2 regions of the Chromobacterium sp. FG89 genome follow, and region 1 is predicted to be linked to the other one. Evidence: predicted binding sites of a transcription regulator. Region 1 holds the regulator's gene; the other holds the start of a gene.
The links. Region 1 encodes FNR, which switches genes on or off when oxygen is low (the NO sensors DNR and NnrR bind a similar motif). Its sites were predicted from a motif close to TTGATNNNNATCAA; they were not measured.
Positions count from the first base shown of each region.

Region 2: ACODRW_RS15180 (FeoA family protein) is a predicted target of FNR. The motif match lies at 3,439-3,452, and genes of this name have one in related genera.

Region 1 covers NZ_JBMDIQ010000029.1:36,872-44,147, forward strand. Annotated here, with positions in the region: gene ACODRW_RS21460 (alanine/glycine:cation symporter family protein) at 198-1,613, shown strand; gene hemN (oxygen-independent coproporphyrinogen III oxidase) at 1,681-3,087, opposite strand; gene fnr (fumarate/nitrate reduction transcriptional regulator Fnr) at 3,197-3,943, shown strand; gene ACODRW_RS21475 (DUF1853 family protein) at 4,003-4,926, opposite strand; gene ACODRW_RS21480 (RNA methyltransferase) at 4,916-5,695, opposite strand; gene ACODRW_RS21485 (inositol monophosphatase family protein) at 5,899-6,690, shown strand; gene ACODRW_RS21490 (VOC family protein) at 6,776-7,174, shown strand; gene ACODRW_RS21495 (hypothetical protein) at 7,191-7,276, shown strand, end outside.
Region 2 covers NZ_JBMDIQ010000014.1:126,127-133,402, forward strand. Annotated here, with positions in the region: gene ACODRW_RS15165 (dihydroorotate oxidase) at 1-646, opposite strand, end outside; gene bfr (bacterioferritin) at 792-1,259, opposite strand; gene feoB (ferrous iron transport protein B) at 1,348-3,120, opposite strand; gene ACODRW_RS15180 (FeoA family protein) at 3,117-3,380, opposite strand; gene dcd (dCTP deaminase) at 3,556-4,125, shown strand; gene ACODRW_RS15190 (glutathione peroxidase) at 4,396-4,890, shown strand; gene ACODRW_RS15195 (YchJ family protein) at 4,907-5,320, opposite strand; gene ACODRW_RS15200 (putative periplasmic lipoprotein) at 5,323-5,796, opposite strand; gene ACODRW_RS15205 (ProQ/FINO family protein) at 5,956-6,360, opposite strand; gene ACODRW_RS15210 (PfkB family carbohydrate kinase) at 6,818-7,276, opposite strand, start outside.

The DNA.
Region 1 (7,276 bases):
GGGTTTCGCATCAAAACAGTCTGACGAAGCGGTGTCCCGAAGCAGGCGGCCTGACGGCCGCGGGGAGCTGTCTCGTCAAGACCGCAACCCTCGAGCCCGACGCCAAGATCGGGACGGGGTCAATCTTCCAGTCTGAAATCCTTCCGGCGCGCGTCGCCCATTTCCAGATTGCCACGCTCAGAGCTTTAAGAGGATCCATGGACTTGCTTCATTCGTTTATCAATGCCGCCAATGATGTGATTTGGGGCAAGATGCTGATCGGCCTGTTGCTGGCCGTCGGCTTGTATTTCTCGTTGCGTTCCGGCCTGTTGCAGCTGAGGCTGTTCGCGCGCGGCTGGCGCGAAATGATGGGCGGCCGCGGCGGCCATCGCAGCAAGGACGATATTTCGCCGTTCCAGGCTTTCGCCACCGGCCTCGCCAGCCGGGTGGGCACCGGCAATATCGCCGGCGTGGCCATCGCCATTGCCGCCGGCGGCCCCGGCGCGGTGTTCTGGATGTGGCTGACCGCCATGCTGGGCATGGCCAGCGCTTTCGCCGAATCGACTTTGGCGCAGCTGTTCAAGACCAATCACCATGACGACACCTTCCGCGGCGGCCCGGCCTACTACATCCAGAAAGGCCTGGGGCAACGCTGGCTGGGCGTGATCTTCGCCCTGTGTCTGATCCTGGCCTTCGGCCTGGTGTTCAACGCGGTGCAGGCCAACTCCATCGTGGCGGCCACCGAGGGCGCCTGGGGCTGGAACCGCTATATGGTGGGCATCGCCCTGGTGGTGATGACCGCCCCCATCATTTTTGGCGGCGTGCGCTCGGTGGCGCGGGTGGCCGAGTGGCTGGTGCCGGTGATGGCGGCCATTTATCTGCTGATGACCTTCTATGTCTTGGCGGCGCACGCGGCCGAGCTGCCGGGTTTGATCGTGCTGATCGTCAAGAGCGCCTTCGGTCTGGAGCAGGCGGCGGGCGGCTTCGCCGGCTATGCGGTGAGCCAGGCGATGATGCTGGGCATCAAGCGCGGCCTGTTCTCCAATGAGGCGGGCATGGGCTCCGCTCCCAACGCGGCGGCGACGGCGACTTCGCGTCACCCGGCGAGTCAGGGCGCGATCCAGATGTTCGGCGTCTTCATCGACACCATGGTGATCTGTACCGCCACCGCCGCCATCATTCTGCTGTCCGGCGTGTATGACCAGGGTTTGAGCGGCGTGGCGCTGACGCAGAAGGCGATCGAATCGCAGTTCGGCCCGATAGGCGCGTCCTTCCTGGCGGTGGCGATGTTCCTGTTCGCCTTTTCCACCATCATCGGCAATTACGCTTACGCCGAGGGCAATGTCGAATTCATCCGCAGCAATAAGGGGATCTTGCTGGCCTTCCGTCTGATCGTGCTGGCGATGGTGATGTTCGGCGCGGTGGCCAGCCTGCCGCTGGTGTGGGATATGGCCGACTTCGCCATGGGCCTGATGGCGCTGATCAATCTGGTGGCCATCGTGCTGCTGTCGCGTTATTTCTTCATTGTGCTGAAGGATTACGAGCGTCAGCTGAAGCGGGGCGAGTCCACCCCGGTGTTCAAGGTGGCGGATTACCCGGAACTGGCCGCCAAGGTGGAAAAAGACATCTGGTAAGCCTGCGTCCGGCTCCAACGATAAACAGCCCGCGTCCTGACGCGGGCTGTTTTGTTGCTAGCCCCGTTCAAATGGTCTTGGAGTAGCGCGCCTGGGTGCGGCGCTCCCGCAGATGGCGGTCGAAGATCATCGCGATATTGCGGATCAGGAAGCGGCCCTTGGGCTCCACCATGATGAAGTCGCCGTCGAAGGACAGCAGGCCCAGTTGCTGGTATTCGCGGATCTGCGGCAGTTCTTCGGCGAAGTACTCGGCGAAGTTGATGCCGTGGATCTCTTCCAGCGCTTCCACCGACAGCGAGAAGCGACACATCAGGCCTTGGATGATGCTGCGGCGCAGGATGTCGTCATTGTCCAGCGTCAGCCCGCGCAACACCGGCAGATGGCCGCTGTCCAGCGCCGCGTAATAACTGTCCAGGTCCTTGGCGTTCTGGCTGTAACAGGGGCCGACCTTGCCGATGGAGGACACGCCAAGACCGATCATGTCGCAGTCCGCATGGGTGGAGTAGCCCTGGAAATTGCGTTGCAGCCGGCCCTGGCGCAGGGCGGAGGCCAGTTCGTCGTCCGGCTTGGCGAAGTGATCCATGCCGATGAAGACATAGCCGGCGTCGGCCAGGCGCTGCACCGAGTCCTGCAGGATGTCCAGCTTGGTTTCCGGCGAGGGCAGATCGGCCTCGTTGATGCGCCGCTGCGGCATGAACACGGTGGGCAGGTGGGCGTAGTTGTACAGCGCCAGCCGGTCCGGCCCGATGGCGATCACCTTGTCCAGCGTGCGGCGCACCGATTCCCGAGTCTGCAGCGGCAGGCCGTAGATCAGATCGACGCTGACGGACTTGAAGCCGGCGTCGCGCGCGGCCTGGATCACCTCCAGTGTTTCCTCTTCGGACTGCACCCGGTTCACCGCCTGCTGCACCGCCGGTTCAAAGTCCTGAATCCCGACGCTGATGCGGTTGAATCCGAGTTCGGCCAGTTTGAAGATTGTCGCCGCGCTGACTTTGCGCGGGTCTATTTCTATGGAATACTCCCCCTCCTTCAAGAACTCGAAATGAGTCTTGAGCAAGGTCATCAATCGTTCCAGTTGCGCGTCGGACAAGAAAGTGGGGGTGCCGCCGCCGAAATGCAGCTGTATCACTTGCTCGCGGCGGCCCAGACAGGAGGCGATCATGCGGACCTCCTTCTCCAGGTAGTCCAGGTACAAGTCCGCTTTGCCGCTGTCCTTGGTGATGATCTTGTTGCAACCGCAGTAGTAGCAGATAGTGTTGCAAAAAGGTATATGAGCGTACAATGATAAAGGTTTCCGGTTGGCGCCGATGCTGCGCTGCCGTAGCCAGTGGATGTAGTCTCTTTCGGCAAAACCCGGCGTAAAGCGATCCGCTGTCGGGTATGACGTATATCTAGGACCTGTCCCGTCGAGGCGCTCAATCAGCGCGCGGTCGAATTCAAAATGGGCAGGAGAAAATGGGTGGGTGGTCTTCATGTCGTATTTGGATGGCAAAACCTCTGGTGGACTGGTAAATTTGCGGAAATCCTGCGAATTTCGCTTTGATAAGGGTCAAGCTTCATCGCAAGCTTGTACTAAACATGCCATGTCCGATCAGAACCATATCTCTTTGCATAACCTGAAGGTCTCCTGCTCCAACTGCAGCCTGAAGGAACTTTGTCTACCTGTGGGGCTTAACCGCGAGGAGCTGACCCAGCTCGACGCGGTGATCCGCCAAAGCCGCCGTTTGAAGCGCGGCGAGTACTTGTTCCGCAGCGGCGAGGGCTTCCGTTCGCTGTTCGCGGTGCGCACCGGCTTCTTCAAGACCAGCGTCGCCAGTCAGGACGGCCGCGAGCAGGTCACCGGCTTCCATATGTCCGGCGAACTGATGGGCCTGGACGGCATTTCCGCCAATGTGCACGGCTGCGACGCCATCGCGCTGGAGGACAGCGAGGTGTGCGAGCTGCCGTTCAGCCGCATGGAGAGCCTGGGCCGCGAAATTCCCACCCTGCAGCACCATTTCTACCGTCTGATGAGCCGCGAGATCGTTCGCGATCAGAATGTAATGTTGTTATTGGGCAACATGAAGGCGGAAGAGCGCTTGGCCGCCTTCCTGCTCAATCTGTCGCAGCGTCTGTCCACCCGCGGCTTCGCCGCCAACGACTTCATCCTGCGCATGAGCCGCGAGGAAATCGGCAGCTTCCTCGGCCTGAAGCTGGAAACCGTCAGCCGCACGCTGTCCAAGTTCCAGCAGCAAGGCTGGATCACCGTCGATCATAAGCACATCCAACTGGTGATGGTGGACGAATTGAAGGCGCTGATTTCCGGCTGCGCTCACGCCAACGGACATTGATTCCGCCGCGCGGGCGGGCAGATGGAAAACGCAAGGCAAGCCCTCGGGCTTGCCTTTTTTCATGGGGCCGGCGCGCAGTCCGCGATTTGCAGCAGCAGCCGCGACAGCGGCGCCTCCTGAGGCCAGCCCGGCGGCACGGCGAAGCCGCGGGCCACTTCATGCCAGTCGCCGTCGGGGCCGGGCTGCAGTTCGGCCAGCAGCTGCGGCGCCTCGGCCTGTTCCAGGCGCGCGCGCAGTTCCGCCGCGTCGGCGGTGTGTTCCGGCGAGCGGCGCGCCGGCGCCAGCCAACTGAGCCTGGGCAGCCAGGCCCAGCGCGAATCCGCATTCAACGCCGGCCAGTCGCCGCGCAGCGGCCAGTATTGCCCGTACAGCGGCTGGGCGCCGGGCGGCGCTTCCGGCGCGGTGTCGCGGGCGTGGAACAGCCAGCCGCTGAGCCGGGCGCCGACCGCGCAGCCCTCAAAGCCCGCCGGCAGCGTCGCTTGCGCCGCCGGGTGGCGGGACAGGCGCAGCTGGGTTTGCAGTTTATGGGCTTTCAGCGCCCAGGCGTCGCGCAGGCTGGGGCCGGTCAAGGTGTCCGCGCTGCGGCCCAGTTGCAGATAGAACTTGCTGGCGGCTTCCAGATGCAGCGGTTGGCCGTCTAGGCGCAGCAGGAAGTCGAACTCGCCGACGGTGCGGCCGTCCGGCGCGCGCACCGGCAGATTGCTGGCCACCAGTTCGATGTGCGGCGCCAGCCGGAACCAGAAGGACAGCAGCCGTTCCGCGTAATGGCCCAGACGGCGGGTGGGCTGGCGCGCCAGCCAGTGCTGAAGTTCGGCAGGATCGGCGTCCAGCGTTTGCAGCAAGGCCGGGCCGTCGGCCCCCAGCAGCCGCTGCGGCGGGATGTCCGCGCCGCTGCGCCAGGGAGAGGGCGCGGAGAGCAGAAAAGCCAGATCGCGCACCGCCGGGTGCGCGTAGGGCAGGGTGAACGGCGGCTTATTCGCCATCCTGTCCGGGCGCGTCGCGGCGGACTTCGCCGTCGGCGGCGCGCTGCACCTGTTTGAGGAAGCCGCGCAGGATGTCGATTTCCTCGCGCAGCAGGCCGGCGCGGTTGAACAGGGTGCGCATCCGGCGCATCATCCGTTCGCTGTTGCGGCGGCGGAAATAGCCTATCTTGTCCATGGTCTGTTCCAGGTGGCCGCAGAAGCCCTCCACCTCGCCCAGCGCCGCCGCGTCGCTGTCGGCGCGCAGATAGTCGACGTCCACGCCGGTGTGGCTGAACAGTTCGTAAGTCATCACCTGCACCGCCATCGCCAGATTCAGCGAGAAGTAGTCCGGGTTGCCGGGGATGGTGACCAGGCGGTTGCATTGTTCGACTTCTTCAATGGACAGGCCGAAGGTCTCGTTGCCGAACACCAGGGCCACTTGTTCGCCGGCGCGGGCGCGCGCCACCAGTTCCGGCGTGGTCTGGCGCGGGGTGGACAGCGGGGTGGTCAGCTCGCGACGGCGGCTGGTCAGCGCGCAGGCGATGGTGACGTCTTGCAAGGCCTCGGCCAGGCTGGACACCACGGTGGCCTGCTCCAGAAGATCCACCGCGCCGGAGGCCAGCGTATTGGCCTCGTCGCTGGGAAACACTTTGGGTTCAACCAGATACAGCCGGCTCAGGCCCATGGTTTTCATCGCCCGGGCGGCGGAGCCGATATTGCCCGGATGGTTGGGGCGGGCCAACACGATGCGAATGTTTTTCAGAAAATCAGGTACTTGGGGTTTATTCATCAGCAGTTTCACATTAAAATAGCCGGCTTATCGAAAAGCCCGCGCGCCGTTTTGCGCGCAAGGCCAGCGTTTGCCGGATTGGGCAGGCGTGCGGCCTTGCCCGATTGCGCCGGGTTTTTCTTGTTCCTTAACCCAGATTGTTACTAGCAGACGTCGCGTCATGTGGCGGACGTCTGTCATGGTTGAAAGTGTAGAGGCCGTCAATGCATCCGATGCTCAATGTCGCGGTGAAAGCCGCTCGCCGCGCCGGCAGTGTCATCCAGCGCGCGTCGCTGAATCTCGACGCGGTGCGCGTAGAGCGCAAGAAACACAATGACTTCGTGACCGAAGTGGACCGCGCCGCGGAAGAGTCCATCATCGCTTCCATTCTGGAAGCTTATCCCAAGCACGCGATTCTAGCAGAAGAGTCCGGCGCGAAAGGCATCGGTTCGTCGGAATACGAGTGGATCATCGATCCGATCGACGGCACTACCAACTTCCTGCACGGCCACCCGCAGTACGCGATCTCCATCGCGCTGGCGCACAAGGGCCAGGTGCAGCAAGCCGTGGTCTTCGACCCCAACCGCAACGATCTGTTCACCGCCTCGCGCGGCGTCGGCGCCTTCCTCAACGATCGCCGCATCCGCGTGTCCAAACGCTTCATGATGAATGAATGCGTGATCGCCACCGGCTTCCCGGTGTCCGACCAAAGCTATATCGACCAATACCTGGGCATGCTCAAGGATGTGCTGGCCAAGACCGCCGGAGTACGCCGCGAAGGCGCGGCCTCGCTGGACCTGTGCAATGTCGCTTGCGGCCGCGTGGAAGGTTTCTGGGAGCTGAACCTCAAGCCTTGGGACATCGCCGCGGGCAGCCTGATCGTGCAGGAAGCGGGCGGCATCGTCACCGATTTGTCCGGCGAACAAGGCTGGCTGGAGTCCGGCGACATCGTCGCCGCCAACCCGAAAGTGCTGGCGCAGCTGCTGCATACGCTGGCGCCGCATATCGGCAAGTAAGCGCTGCCGGTTTGGGCCCCTTGGGGTTTGAGCGGCTAACGCGTCACGGCGTCCTCGGGGGCGCCGTTTTTGTTTGGAGCGTGATATGAAACAGTTTTTGGGTTCGGTCGCCCTGGTGGTGACGGATTACGATGAAGCCATCGCCTGGTATGTGGACAAGCTGGGCTTTGTCTTGCTGGAGGATGAGCGCCAGGGCGAGGACAAGCGCTGGGTGCGCGTGGCGCCGCCGGGAGCGAGCGAGTGCGCGCTGCTGCTGGCCAAGGCGAGCAATGCGCGGCAGCAGGCGGCGGTGGGCGGCCAGACCGGCGGCCGCGTGGGTTTCTTCCTGCATACCGACGATTTCTGGCGCGATTACCGCCGCATGGCGGCGGCGGGCGTGAGCTTCAGCGAGCAGCCGCGCGAGGAGGAATACGGCACCGTGGTGGTGTTCGAGGACTTGTACGGCAATCGCTGGGATTTGCTGCAGTTGAAGTCCGACGTTTAAACGCCGGCTGGGCCCCGTGAATAACAAAGAGCCGCGCATTGCGCGGCTCTTTGTTATTCACGTCGCCAAAAACCGCCGGCTCGTCGTCGGCAGCGGCTTGCG
Region 2 (7,276 bases), on a different contig from region 1:
GCCCGCCCTTGGGCTTGATCACCGCGGACTCGCTGTCCAGATCGATCACCAGGCCGTTGCCCACCGAGTTGATGCAGGTGACGAAGCGCAGCAGCGGGAAGGCGTTCAACACCGCGGCCATGGCGGCGAAGTGCGCCGGATCGAAATACGGCGGCAGCTTGACGCCGAACGGCCGCGCGTACACCCGGCTGATCGCCGCCAGAGCCTCGGCGCTGGCGGCGAAGTCATAGCCCAGCTGCGGCTTGCCCGGCAGATTGGGGCAGGACAGGTTCACCTCCGGCAGGCAGGGCAGCTTCAGCGCCGCCAGTTCGGTCAGGATGGTCAGGGTGTCGTCCAGCGTCATGCCGGACACGGACAGAAACAGCGGCTTGGCGTCGTCGTAAGCCTGGGCGTAGTCCAGGTAATAGCGGTAGCCCTCGTTGGGCAGGCCCATGGAATTGATGCTGCCCAGCGCGGTGCGCCGATAACGCGGTTCGGGATTGCCGGCACGCGGCTCCAGCGTGCAGCTCTTGGTCACCACCGCGCCGGCGGCAGAGCGGCGCACCTGCTCCAGTTCCTCCCGCGTGCGGCAATAGACGCCGGAAGCGTTGAACAGGGGGCTGGCCATCTTCATGCCCAGCCAGGAAACGGATAGATCCAGCGACATCGCGCCCTCCGGCGAATTCATCTGCCGGCGATGATAGACGCAAGCCTCGCCGGCCATGCTGCGCCAAGTCAAAACCGGCGCGGGCGCCCCAAAACAAACGGCCGCCCTGAAGGCGGCCGCGTCTTAACGCCGAAATCCCCGGAGCTTACATTTGGGACTGGATATAGTTCTGCTCGCCCACCATATCGATCAGGCGCAGTTGCTGCTCCAGCCAGTGGGCGTGGTCGTTCTCGGTCTCTTCCAGCAGCACCATCAGTTCCTGGCGCGTCACGTAGTCCTTCACGCTCTCACAGTGGGCCACCACTTTTTTCAGCAAGTTGCCGACGCGGTATTCCACTTCCAGATCGCTGGCCAGCATCGCCCGCACGTTCTCGCCCACCACGATGGGCACGCGCTTGGCCACGTTCGGCTTGCCTTGCAGGAACAAGGTGCGCGCGATCAGCACCCGCGCGTGCGACAACTCGTCCTCGCGCTCGTGATCGATGCGCTCGAACAGCTTGTGCAGACCGAAGTCCTTGTACATCTCGGCATGAATGAAATACTGGTCCGCGGCGGACAGTTCTTCCGCCAGCAGTTCGTTCAGCAACTCGATGGTTTTGGGATCACCTTGCATAAAACGACCTCTTGTTGTTGTAGTTCAATAACGCCGGCGGGCGCGCCGCCGGCGCGAACGGAATTCGCGAACCATTCATTCTAAGCCCTCAGGGCCACAGTTGCACGCCGGCTTGATAAAACGCGAACGACAACAACCAGGCCAGTCCCACCGACCACGCCACCGACATCGCGGTGTAGGCCTTGCTGCGCGACTCGCGGTACATCGCCGCCACCGTGGACAGGCAGGGCACGTAGATCAAGGTGAAGATCAGGAAGCTCATCGCCGAGCGCCAATCCAGATGTTGCAGCAAGGCCGCGCCCAGGCCGGCTTCCGGCACCCCGTAGATCACCGCCAGGCTGCCCAGCAGGATTTCCTTGGCGATGAAGCCGAACAGCAAGGCCGCCGCCAGTTCGTGGCGGATGCCTATCGGGTCCAGCACCGGGGCCAGCAGGCTGCCCAGAGCGTCGGCCAGGGTTTTGCCCTCGCCCGCCGGCACATGGGTCAGCAGCCAGACCAGCACCACGCCCAGCAGGATGAAACTGGAGGCCAGTTGCAGAAAGGCGCGCACCTCCCCCACCGCCCGGCTCAGCAAATGGCTCAAGCCGGGCAGCCGGTACGGCGGCACTTCCAGCAAGAAGGCCTCGCCGCCGGCGTAACGGCGCTTGAACACCCAGGCGGTAAACACCGCGACGGCGAAGCTCATCAGATAAAGGCCCATCAACACCCACGGCGCCTGCGTCGGCGTGAACAACAGCCCGGCGAAGAACACCACCACTTGCAGCCTCGCCGAACACAGCGAAAACGGGATCACCAGCATGGTCAGCAGCCGCTGCTTGCGCTCACGCATCACCCGGGTGCCCATGATGGCCGGCACATTGCAGCCAAAGCCCATCAGCTGCATCACGAAGCCGCGGCCGTCCAGCCCCAGCTTGGCCATGAAGGCGTCGGTCAGATAGGCGGCGCGCGCCAGATAACCGGAATCCTCCACCATCGCCATCAATACGAAAAACACCAGCAAAATGGGCGCGAAGGTCAGCACCGTCGACACCCCCTGCCAGATGCCGTCCAGCGCCAGGCTCTGCACAATCTCGGGCAAGGGCGCGAGCAAGGGCGTCAGCGCCTGCTCCTTGATCCAGTCCAGACCGGCGCCGGCCAGCTCCTGCAATGGGGTGCCGATCTGATACGTCAGATTGAACAGCAGCGCCATCAGCGCGAAGAACAGCGGCAGGCCTAGCCATGGATGCATCAGCCAATGGTCCATCTTCTCCGTCAGCCCCGTCGGCAGCACGGGCGGCAAGGCCCAGCACCCAGCCAGCCGCCGCTTGGCCTCCGCCATCGCCTCCCGGGTGTCCGGCACCGCGTCCAGCCTGGCGCGCGTCGCCGGGCCGCCGTCGTTGGCCAGCCGGTTCAAGCCCGCCATCAGCGGCGGCCAGCCTTGCATATGCCGGGCCGAGGCCAGAAACACCGGCGCGCCCAGGCGCTCCGACAAGCGCTCCACATCCACGCTCACGCCCAGGGCCTTGGCCTCGTCGGCCATATTCAGCACCACCAGGCAGTTGAGGCCGCTGGCCAGCACCTGCAAGGCCAGCGGCAGTTGCCGGTCCAGCTGGCTGGCGTTGAGCACCAGGACGGCGCCGTCGAAGGCGCTGGCCAGCAGCACGTCGCGCACCACCGCCTCGTCGTCGGAATAGCCGGTCAAATCATTGACGCCGGGCAAATCCACCAACTCCACCATGTGGCCGCCCAGCAACAGGCGCGCGCTGCTCAACTCTATGGTCAGGCCCGGCCAGTTGCCGACGCGCTGCGACATGCCGGTCAGACGGTTGAACAAGGTGGACTTGCCGGTATTGGGCAGGCCGATCAGGGCGAAACGCTTCATACCGCCACCCTCGCCACGATGAGGCGCGCCAGGCTGCGGCGCAGCAGGAAGCGCGTGGCGCCGATGTCCAGCAATAATGGCCCGCCCAAGGGCGCCGCCCGACGCAGATAAAACCGGCAGCCCGGCTCCAGGCCAAAGGCGGCGACGCGGCGCATGGCCTCTTCGGCTAGCTCCAGGCTGTCGACCACGCCGTGGCGTCCGGCGGGGAATGCATCCAAAGTCAACATGATGATCCGATCAAGAACGAGAATGGTTTGCATTAGTATATCCAGCCGAACCCCGTCGAATATCGGCAAACCGCGGCAATTCCCGCCCTGCTTGACCTGCATCAATAGCATTGTCCTATCCGGATCGACGATGGATTATCGATAGCCGGCCACTGCGCTTGCGGTTAAAATCGCGGACAATCAATCGACAAGCTACGGGCCCAAGACAATGAGCATCAAATCGGACAAGTGGATTCGCCGGATGGCGGACGAGTACAAAATGATCGAACCCTTCGAGCCCAACCAGATCAAGATGGTGGACGGCCAGAAGGTGATCTCCTACGGCACGTCCAGCTACGGCTACGATATCCGCTGCGCCGACGAATTCAAGGTGTTCACCAATATCAACAGCACCATCGTCGACCCGAAAAACTTCGACCCCAATTCCTTCGTGGAAGTCTCCGGCAAGGGCTATTGCATCATCCCGCCCAATAGCTTCGCGCTGGCCCGCACCGTGGAATACTTCCGTATTCCCCGCTCGGTGCTGACCGTCTGCCTGGGCAAATCCACTTACGCCCGCTGCGGCATCATCGTCAACGTCACCCCGTTCGAACCGGAATGGGAAGGCTATGTGACGCTGGAGTTCTCCAACACCACGCCGCTGCCGGCCAAGATCTACGCCAACGAGGGCGTGGCCCAGGTCTTGTTCTTCGAATCCGATGAAATTTGCGACGTGTCCTACAGCGACCGCGCCGGCAAATACATGGGCCAGGTGGGCGTGACCCTGCCGCGCCCCTGAAACGCTTCCCGCCAGCAAAAAAGGGATGGCTTAGCCATCCCTTTGTCATTTAAATCCCGCCAAATCCGTCCTCGCAATTTCACCTTAATGTTCTAGGATAAACAGAGGGTTAGCTGACTTTCCCGGTTGGTCGGCCCTTGTACAGCAATTGATTTCTTCTTGGGGCGTAGCGGTTCCCCCTTGCCGTTGCGCCCCTTTTTTTATCCGCCGATCCCATTGCCCTGCCTCCGGTTTCTTGCCATGATCTTCGCTTTGGCGAAAGGCGGAAATATGCCGGACATATATGATTTTTCCATTGAGTCTTTAAACGGGCAGACCCTGCCGCTGGCGGGCTATCGCGGCAAAGTGCTATTGCTGGTCAACACCGCCAGCGAGTGCGGCTTCACCGCGCAATTGGGCGGCCTGGAACAGCTGTACCAGCGCTACCGCGAGCAAGGCCTGGAGATCATCGGTTTCCCCTGCAATCAGTTCGGCGGCCAGGAGCCTGGGGACGCCGCCGCCATCGGCCAGTTCTGTCAGAAGAATTTCGGGGTCAGCTTCCCGCTATCCGCCAAGATCGACGTCAACGGCACCGACGCGCATCCGCTCTGGCGTCATCTCGTCGCCGCCAAGCCCGGCTTGCTGGGCAGCCGGCGCATCAAATGGAATTTCACCAAATTCCTGGTGGACGGCGAAGGGCGCATCCGCAAGCGTTTCGCCCCCTACGTCAAGCCGGCGGCGCTGGAGCGCGCCATCGAAAGCCTGCTGCGAACGCAGAAGCACTAGATTCTCTAGCGACAGCTCAGCTCAGTTCGCCGGACAGATAGAACCAGCGGCCGTCCTCGCGCAGGAAACGGCTGCGCTCGCGCATGCGTTCGGCCTTGCCGCCCACCTTGTAGCGCGCGGAGAACTCCACCACGCCCTCGGCGTCGGCCGCGCCGCCGGCCTCGGTCGCCAACACCTCCAGGCCCAGCCATTTGACCAAGCCGGCGTCCGCGGCCAGATCCAGCGCCTGCGGCCGGGTGCTGGGATGCCAGCTCGCCAGCAGATACGCCTCGTCGCCGCGCGCGTAAGCGGTGTAGCGCGAGCGCATCAAGGCTTCCGCCGTGGGCGCGGGCGCGCCGTCCGCCCCCAGGTAACGGCCGCAACAGGCCGCGTAAGCGCCGCCCAGCCCGCAGGGACAGCCGGCCGCGTCCGGCTTGGCTTTCTTGCCCATGCTCAAGCCCCCAGGGCCGGCAAGCCGTACAGCTTGAGCAGGAAGTTGGTGAAGGCAGGCTCGGCCGGTTTCGGATTCATCTTGGGCCAGCGTCGCATCCATTCCCGCAGACGCTCGTCCATCTTGGCGCGAAACGTTTCCTGGTCGATGCGGCCCGCCTCGCGCTCCACCGTCAGATAGCGGTACATGGCGAAGGTGTTGTCGTCGATGGGATTGGAGCCCACCGCCTTGAGCCGGAACGCGCCCAGTTGATCCGCGGCGGCCAGCCGGGTCAACTCGCCGCTCTTGACCTTGTCGGCCAGGCGGTTGGCTTCCCGCAGCAAGGCGTCCGATTTGGCGCTGGGCGCCGGCGCCGTCTGCGGCCGGCCCTTGACCGGCGAGGAAGGATGCGAGCTGATGGGCGCGCCCAATTGCTGCAGCGCGCTGCAGGCGGACAAGCTCAGGGCCATCGCGGCCCACAAGAAATAACGTTTCATGCCGGGAATTCTACTCCTGTCCTGATTCGGCGCCGCCACGCGGCGCGTTCTGCTGCGACCGCCCCGCCCACGCCAATGTTCCGTCCCGCCAATGCAAAACAGCCTGACAAACGGGTCTGTCAGGCTGTTTTACGTTCATGCCACGCGGCCGCGGCACGCTTATTCCGCCGCGTCGCCTGCGGGTTCGGCCGGAGCCGGGGCAGGGGCCGCCGCGGCCGGCTTGGGCGCGGACATCTGTTCCGCCGCCTTTTTCTCCTCGGCGCTGACTTCGCCCACCGGCTTGTTGGCCAGATCGAACCGCTTGCCGCCGCGCGCCAGAGACTTCACGTAGCGCGGCTTGCGACAGTGATTGGCCACCACGCGGGAGATCAGCGTAGAGTCGAACTGCGGCAAAGCCGCGATCAGGCTCTCATGGATGCCCAAGGCCAGCGGACGAAACTGGCGGAAAACGTCGAACTTGCTGTAGACATGATCCGCGATCATCTCGGTCTGCTTTTTCTTGGACAGACTTTGTACAGCGGACTTAAGTGCAGCACCGAGTGCCGTTTCAGTATTTGGCTTCATGAACTTCTATCTAGATCCATTGATGCAAAAGCAGCGCATGCTGCCCAATCAAGCGAAGCGCCGCAACCCGCCGCCCGGCCAGCTTGACAGCCGGTGAAAAAATGACGACATCGTAATGCGGTTTGACCAAGGCGCTCCGACAAGACGCCGGCGCGCCGTAAAAAATCGCCGAACATGGCGAAGGCCTGGAACCGGGCCCAAGCGGCGCGGCCGGTCCGAAGACCAGGCGCCCGCCCCCATCGACCGCCGCTGTTTGTCGGCGGAGGAGCCGACTTGGCGGTCATGGGCGAAAACACCAGACGGAACGCTCCGGGCGTTCCCTCGCTCGGGCTGGCGCTTACGAGGGAGGGAGAGTACTAAGTAATGCCCCTTGATGTCCAGCATTAGACGCCGATTGCGCCCTTTCCGCCCTTATCCCGTCTTTCTTTTGCCACTTTCTCAAGCGTGAGCCGGCAGCTTACAGGCAGGCGACGGGAAAGCGGCGATTCAAGCTGTCCCAGTCCGTCGCCGCGTCAGGGCCGGCGCTGGCCACCACGCAGGCCGCCAGCCGGTTGCCCAGATCCACCGCGTAATGCAGCGGCCAGCCGCTGGACAGGCCGGCCAACAAGCCGGCGCAATGCGCGTCGCCGGCGCCTATGGTGTCCACCACCGAAACCTGGTAGCCGGGCAGGTGCCACGGCGCGTCGGTGCCCGGGCACACCCAGGCGCCGTCCTGCCCCAGCCGGCAGATCAGCGTCAGCCGGTAATCCTTGGCGAAACGCTGCGCCGCCGCCACCGGATCGCCGTCGCCGCACAACAGGGCGATCTCGTCCCGGTTCAGCGTCAGCAAGGTCTCGGTGCCGCTCAGGGCGGACAGAAACGCCGGCTCCAGCAAGACGACGCGCGGACCGGGGTCTATCACCCGCAACTGTTCCGC